Regions from separate parts of the Terribacillus sp. DMT04 genome, predicted to be linked through region 2. Evidence: predicted binding sites of a transcription regulator. Region 2 holds the regulator's gene; the other holds the start of a gene.

Region 1 (3,426 bases), 700 kb from region 2:
CTACTGTAAGTTGATCTTCAACCAAGTCTACTACCATACTGCTTATATTTTCTTCTTCAAGGATAAAATCAGTAATCTTATCTTCTACTTCACTTTGGATAACCCGGCGTAATGGGCGAGCACCAAATCGTGGATCATAGCCTTTTTTCGCTAAGAAGAGTTTTGCAGCTTCTGTTACTTCAAGCTGATAGCCTTCATCTTTCATATTGGCAGCCAAGTCACCAATCATAAGCTCGACAATTTGTACGAGGTCTTCCTCTTTTAATTCATCAAAGCTAATAATAGAATCAAAACGGTTTAGGAATTCTGGTTTAAAGTAAGCGCCAAGCTTCTCCATAACAGATACCGCTTCGTTGCTTGAATTTGTAAAGCCGACAGAATTCTGTTTATCTCCTGTACCAGCATTACTTGTCATGATAATGACAGTATCTTTAAAGCTGACTTTCCGGCCTTGGCTATCCGTCAAGTGACCATCTTCCATGATTTGCAAGAACATATGCTGTACATCTGGGTGTGCTTTTTCTATTTCATCCAAAAGCACGATTGTATAAGGGTTACGACGTACACGCTCTGTGAGCTGACCTGCTTCTTCATGCCCTACATATCCAGGAGGAGAACCAATTAGTTTCGCCACAGAATGACGCTCCATGTACTCACTCATATCTAACCGAATAAACGATTCGCGCGTTCCGAACATCTCTTCTGCCAACGCTCGGGTAAGCTCTGTTTTACCTACCCCAGTCGGACCTACAAAGAGGAAAGAACCAATCGGGCGCTGTTTGGATTTCAATCCAGCACGGCTGCGCCGAATTGCTTTAGCCACTCGTTCAACCGCCTGCTGCTGACCAATTACTTTGCTGGACAAATTGGCAGCCAAGTTTTTCATTTTGTTTTGTTCTTCAGATTGAATCTTTGTTACAGGAATACCTGTTTTTTCTTCTACAATCTGCTGGATGACTTCAACTGTCACTTTGCCTTTTTCTTCATCCTTCGGCTCTTCCAGCTTGTGTTCGAGCTGAATCTCTTCCTGACGAAGATACGCGGCACGTTCATAATCCTCACGCGCTGCTGCTTCTTCCTTCTCTTTAGAGATTTGCGCAAGACGCGTTTGGATAGCGTCTTCATCGGTTGTTACTGTTAGTAAGTTAATGCGAGAGCCTGCTTCATCAAGCAAGTCAATTGCTTTATCCGGCAAGAAACGATCTTGGATATAACGCTGAGACAAGTTGACGCTGGCAATAATTGCATCTTCACTGTAAGCAACTTGATGGTACGCTTCGTATTTTTCTTGCAACCCTTTTAGAATCTCGATCGCCTGCTCTGTTGTTGGTTCTTTGACCATAACTGGCTGGAAGCGGCGTTCAAGCGCTGCGTCTTTCTCTATTTGACGGTACTCTTTTAATGTTGTAGCACCTATCAACTGGAGTTCACCGCGAGCAAGTGCAGGTTTCAAAATATTCCCTGCATCCATTTGCGAGCTTTCAGCAGTACCAGCACCTACTAACAAATGGATTTCGTCAACGAACAGAATGACGTTTTTACGCTGCTGCAATTCAGAAATAAGCTGTTTCATTTTTTCTTCAAACTGTCCGCGCATCCCTGTGTTAGCAACGAGCGATGCAACGTCAAGCAAGTAAATCTCTTTGTTTTGCAGCTTCACAGGGACATTACCTTCGATGATTTGCAGAGCTAGTCCTTCTGCTATAGCTGTTTTACCTACCCCTGGTTCCCCGATTAGAACTGGGTTATTTTTATTGCGTCGGTTTAGTGTTTCAATGACGCGTTTCACTTCTTGTTCACGACCAATAACCGGATCAATCAGACCCGCTCGCGCACCGTCTGTTACGTTTTTGCCAAGTGAATCAAGCAATCCACCGCGACCATTACCGCCTGCTTGTGCTTGCTGATTTCCGCCAGCTTGAGAACCGGACTGCGATCCTCCGAACATATTTTTAAAGAAATCATCCATTGTTCCGCCATTAGAAGCGAAACCAGCTGGGTTTTTAGATGTATTTTTTATTTCATTATAGCAAGTATGGCAGAGCTGTAATTGCTGTTTTTGGTTATTGAATTGCATTAACAAGTTTACATTTGCTTCTCGTTCACCACAATGTTGACATTTCATATTACAATTACCTCCCCAATTAGGTTAAATCTTTTATTTGGCCAAGCGTCAATTTGACTTTGACTATCTTTGACCTTGTAAATCTATTATAGTCTGACCTTCTTTGACTTTCAAGTCTTTTGCATTACTTTTTTATAATTATTTTAGATAAGCAGTTAGATATGGACATAACTAATTTATAGCAGAATGTTGACAGCATCTACTTTCACCGTATTCACTATTTTCATTAGAAATAAACCTAAACAAAAAAGGCTGCCGAGATTTACTCGACAGCCTGCACTGCTATATAGCGCAGTTTTTATTTATTTCGCGTTTCGTCTTTCATTGTTGCGAAGTTCCACTCGTCTGATCTTACCAGAAGAAGTTTTCGGCAAATCTTTGACGAATTCAATTTTTCGTGGGTACTTGTATGGTGCAGTTGTATTTTTTACATGTGTTTGCAACTCTTTCACAAGACCAGGCTTGTTCTCGTCAACACCTTCGCGCAGAATGATAAATGCTTTGACGACATTCCCGCGAATCTCATCTGGGCTTGCTACGACAGCACATTCTGCAACAGCAGGGTGCTTCACTAAAGCGTCTTCTACTTCGAACGGTCCAATTGTATATCCAGAGCTGATGATAATATCATCGCTGCGTCCTTCAAACCAGAAGTAGCCGTCTTCATCAATCGATGCTTGATCACCTGTAACGAAATAGCCATTGCGTTCCGCTGCTGCTCGGCGTTCTGGCTCACGGAAATAAGTTTTGAACAAAGCAGGACTATCGAGCTTCAAAGCGATATCGCCGACTTCACCTGTTTTGACTTTGTTGCCATCTTCATCAATGACAACTACTTCATTTCCTGGAGTCGGTTTACCCATAGAGCCTGGTCTTGGCTCCATGCCTTTCATAATACCTAAGAGCAATGTGCTCTCTGTCTGACCATACCCATCACGCACAATAATGTTAAAGTGCTTTTGGAATACGTCGATTACTTCTCTATTCAATGGTTCACCAGCAGAAACCGCACTATGCAGCTCATTTAAATTATAGCTGCCAAGATCCGTCACTTTCGCCATGAGACGATACTCGGTCGGCGTGCAGCAAAGCACATTGATTTTATAGTCCTCTAATAAAGAAAGATACGTTTTCGCATCAAAACGTCCCATATAAACGAAGCCAGTTGCTCCCGTTCCTAATACGGAAAGGAAAGGACTCCATACCCATTTCTGCCAGCCTGGTGCAGCTGTTGCCCATACGATATCTCCTTCAGAAGCAGATAGCCAATTTTCAGCAGCTGTGCGCAAATGCGCATATCC
Region 2 (3,426 bases):
GTTAGTAAGTCAACGCCAAAGACCAAGCACTCCGGTGCTTGGCAGCGCATGAGATGTAAAAGCATGAAGTTTCTTATCTAGTTTTGAGGGTTCATTCAATTGAATCTTTGAATTGTCTGGTGGTAATAGCGAAGAGGTCACACCTGTTCCCATGCCGAACACAGCAGTTAAGCTCTTCAGCGCCGATGGTAGTTGGGTTCGCCCTGCGAGAGTAGGACGCTGCCAGGCAAGATGAAAAGCTCCCGATGAGTTAGTGACTAACTTATCGGGAGCTTTTTTGTGTTGCTTCTATACTTCCTGTAACATATGCTCATACTTATTAGTTAAATTTCATATACTTCATAGAGAAAGAAGGGAATCGGGAATGGAACATTTATTTAATGATCAATCACTAACAGTAATGATGAAAATTATCATAGCAGTGTTTCTCTCTGGTGCAATTGGCATGGAGCGAGGAATGGGAAATCACCATGCTGGTTTGCGTACGCATATCTTGGTTGGAGTAGGATCCTGCCTCATGATGATTCTTTCCTTATATGGCTTTACAGCCTTTAGCGAGGAACATGGTTATGTACAATTTGATCCTGCTCGGATACCTTCCTATGTTATTAGCGGGATAGGGTTCTTAGGTGCAGGTACAATTATTGTAAACGGTTCAACGGTTAAGGGGCTCACAACAGCAGCATCTGTCTGGACGGTAGCTGGACTGGGGTTAGTTATTGGGGCCGGTATGTATATGGAAGCCGTCTTTACAACTGTTCTCATTTTATTGATCTTAATCTTTCTAAATAACTTTGAAAAGATGTTTCTGGCGAATAAAAAACAGAAAGCATACCAGCTTGAGATTGAGTTAGATAAAGACGAAACGGTTACACCAATTATGGAAGTATTGGAAAGCCATCATTTAGCGCTTGCAGATATGAAAATGAAAAAGCAGCATGATGGTCGTAAAATGTTATATGTGGGGCTGGAAACGCGGCAAGCATTAAATGAAATGAAGCTCTTTGAGGAATTAACAGACATACCTAATATCCGCACAGTTAGTACTGCGAAAAGTTAAAACCCTTTTGAGGGTTTTTTTCTGTTATTCGAGGCTATGCTAGAAAGGAAGAGTTTTGCATTCCTTCTGCAAAGCGTATATAATAAAGTCAAAGATAGTCAAAGTCAAAAGAAGGGAGGCGGCATGAGTGAGCAACATATCTGACATAATCGAAGCATACTTAAAGAACATTCTGCAATCTGCAGATGAACAGGAAGTGGAGATTAAGCGGAGTGAAGTAGCTAATCGTTTTCAGTGTGTGCCATCCCAAATTAATTATGTTATCAAAACAAGATTCACTGTTGAAAAGGGCTATTTAGTTGAAAGTAAGCGCGGCGGCGGTGGTTATATACGTATTATTCGGGTAAAACACCATACAGCAGCAAGTTTGATAGACGAAGTAATTGCTATGGTCCAACCACGCGTAGCACAGCAAACGGCCAACAGTGTGATTGAAAGGCTAGCAGAAGAGAAAATTCTGACAGAGCGAGAAGCGAAGATTATGTTACGAGCAACAAGCCGGGATACATTAGCCTTTCCGTTACCGCTTCGCGATGAGGTCAGGTCTCGTATCTTGGTATCAATGCTGACTGCTATCAAGTATTAGTCAGATAAGGAGGACGTCTTGATGGAGTGCCAAGAATGTCATATAAGACCGGCAACCTTGCATTTGACAAATGTCATTAACGGTCAGAAAACGGAGATGCACGTATGCGAACAATGTGCAAAAGAGAATGGATATGTATCGTATGGTCAAGAAGGATATTCTTTGCATAACCTATTATCCGGCCTATTTCATATGAATCCTTCTACTATTCAAGATCATAAACAGTTCTCCCAATCGGCAACAGCTCTTGCTTGTCCGAAATGCGGGCTGACTTATCATGAGTTCACTCGCGTAGGGAAATTTGGTTGTGCTTCCTGCTATGAAACTTTCGAGGATAACTTAAATCCGATATTTAGACGCGTACACAGCGGAAACACAAAGCATGAAGGCAAGATACCAAAGCGAATGGGAAGCGGTATTGAGAAAAAACGCAAGATTGCAGCTTACCGGGAATCCATGCAGGAATACATTCAGGCGGAAGAATTTGAGAAGGCAGCAGAAATCCGCGATAAAATCCGCCTTCTGGAACAGCAAGAAGAGGAGGAAAGCTGATGTCGCTTGAGAATTTTATGAGTGATGCAATTAGTCCGTGGATGAAAGAAAATGGACCTGACTGCGATATTGTCATGAGCAGCCGAATCCGTCTTGCTCGTAATTTCGAGAATCGTTCCTTTCCGCTCATCGCCAAAGCAGAGGAGTTAGATGACGTACTCGAGTTCTTTCAGGAGAATTATCAAGATACTGCTTTTGACCATCAGGGATCACTGCAGTTCATTCGTATAGCAGATCTCTCTCCGATAGAAAAGAAAGTACTTGTCGAAAAGCATCTGATTAGTCCGCATTTAGCAGAACATGCGGAAGAGGCAGGAGTTTTGCTTTCTGAGAGCGAACAAGTCTCTATTATGGTAAATGAGGAAGACCATCTGCGTATTCAGCTGTACTTGCCAGGCTTTCAACTGCAAAAAGCATTGAATAAAGCATTTGAAGTTGATGATTGGCTTGAGCAGAAAATAACCTATGCTTTCGATGAAGAAAGAGGTTACCTGACTACCTGTCCAACAAATGTTGGCACGGGCCTTAGAGCTTCGGTTATGATGCACCTGCCTGCTCTTACGATGACGCACCAAATGAACCGCTTGACCCCAGCTATTAACCAGCTTGGTTTAGTTGTTCGCGGTATCTATGGGGAAGGAAGCGAAGCACAAGGCAATATCTATCAGATTTCTAACCAAATTACGCTAGGCAAATCAGAACAAGATATTGTAGAAGATTTGGAGAGCGTAGTTAGTCAGCTGATTGAACAAGAGCGGCAGGCACGCGAGACATTAACGGAGGAACTGAGCATTCAGCTGGAGGATCGTATCTTTCGTTCCTATGGTACATTGCAGTACAGCCGGATTATTGAATCGAAGGAAGCTGCAACGTGTTTATCGGATGTTAGATTAGGTATCGATCTTGGGTATATAGAAGATATGCCGCAATCTATACTTAATGAATTAATGGTTTTGATTCAGCCAGGCTTCCTGCAGCGTTATGCGAAGAGAAGCTTATCTGGCAGAGAAAGAGATGTATTACGTGCATCCCTTATTAGGGAAAGGATGCACTTAGAAAATAACTGAGTGACCAAGGAGGAAATTTCCTATGATGTTTGGACGCTTCACTGAAAGAGCACAGAAAGTCCTTGCGCTGGCACAAGAAGAAGCAGTGCGCCTAGGACATAACAATATCGGGACAGAGCACATCTTATTAGGGCTAGTAAGCGAAGGAGAAGGAATCGCTG

What was found. The regulator CtsR, encoded in region 2, represses protease genes until heat stress. The targets are predictions, from matches to a motif close to ATGGTCAATAAAGGTCAAACA.
Region 1: KS242_RS04495 (ATP-dependent Clp protease ATP-binding subunit) is a predicted target of CtsR. The motif match lies at 2,216-2,236, and genes of this name have one in related genera.

Annotation. Positions count from the first base shown of each region.
Region 1 covers NZ_CP077639.1:835,948-839,373, reverse strand. The annotation lists gene KS242_RS04495 (ATP-dependent Clp protease ATP-binding subunit) at 1-2,125, opposite strand, end outside; gene mbcS (acyl-CoA synthetase MbcS) at 2,428-3,426, opposite strand, start outside.
Region 2 covers NZ_CP077639.1:138,184-141,609, forward strand. The annotation lists rRNA gene rrf (5S ribosomal RNA) at 116-228, shown strand; gene KS242_RS00730 (MgtC/SapB family protein) at 365-1,060, shown strand; gene KS242_RS00735 (CtsR family transcriptional regulator) at 1,188-1,646, shown strand; gene KS242_RS00740 (protein-arginine kinase activator protein McsA) at 1,668-2,198, shown strand; gene KS242_RS00745 (protein-arginine kinase McsB) at 2,198-3,265, shown strand; gene clpC (ATP-dependent protease ATP-binding subunit ClpC) at 3,288-3,426, shown strand, end outside.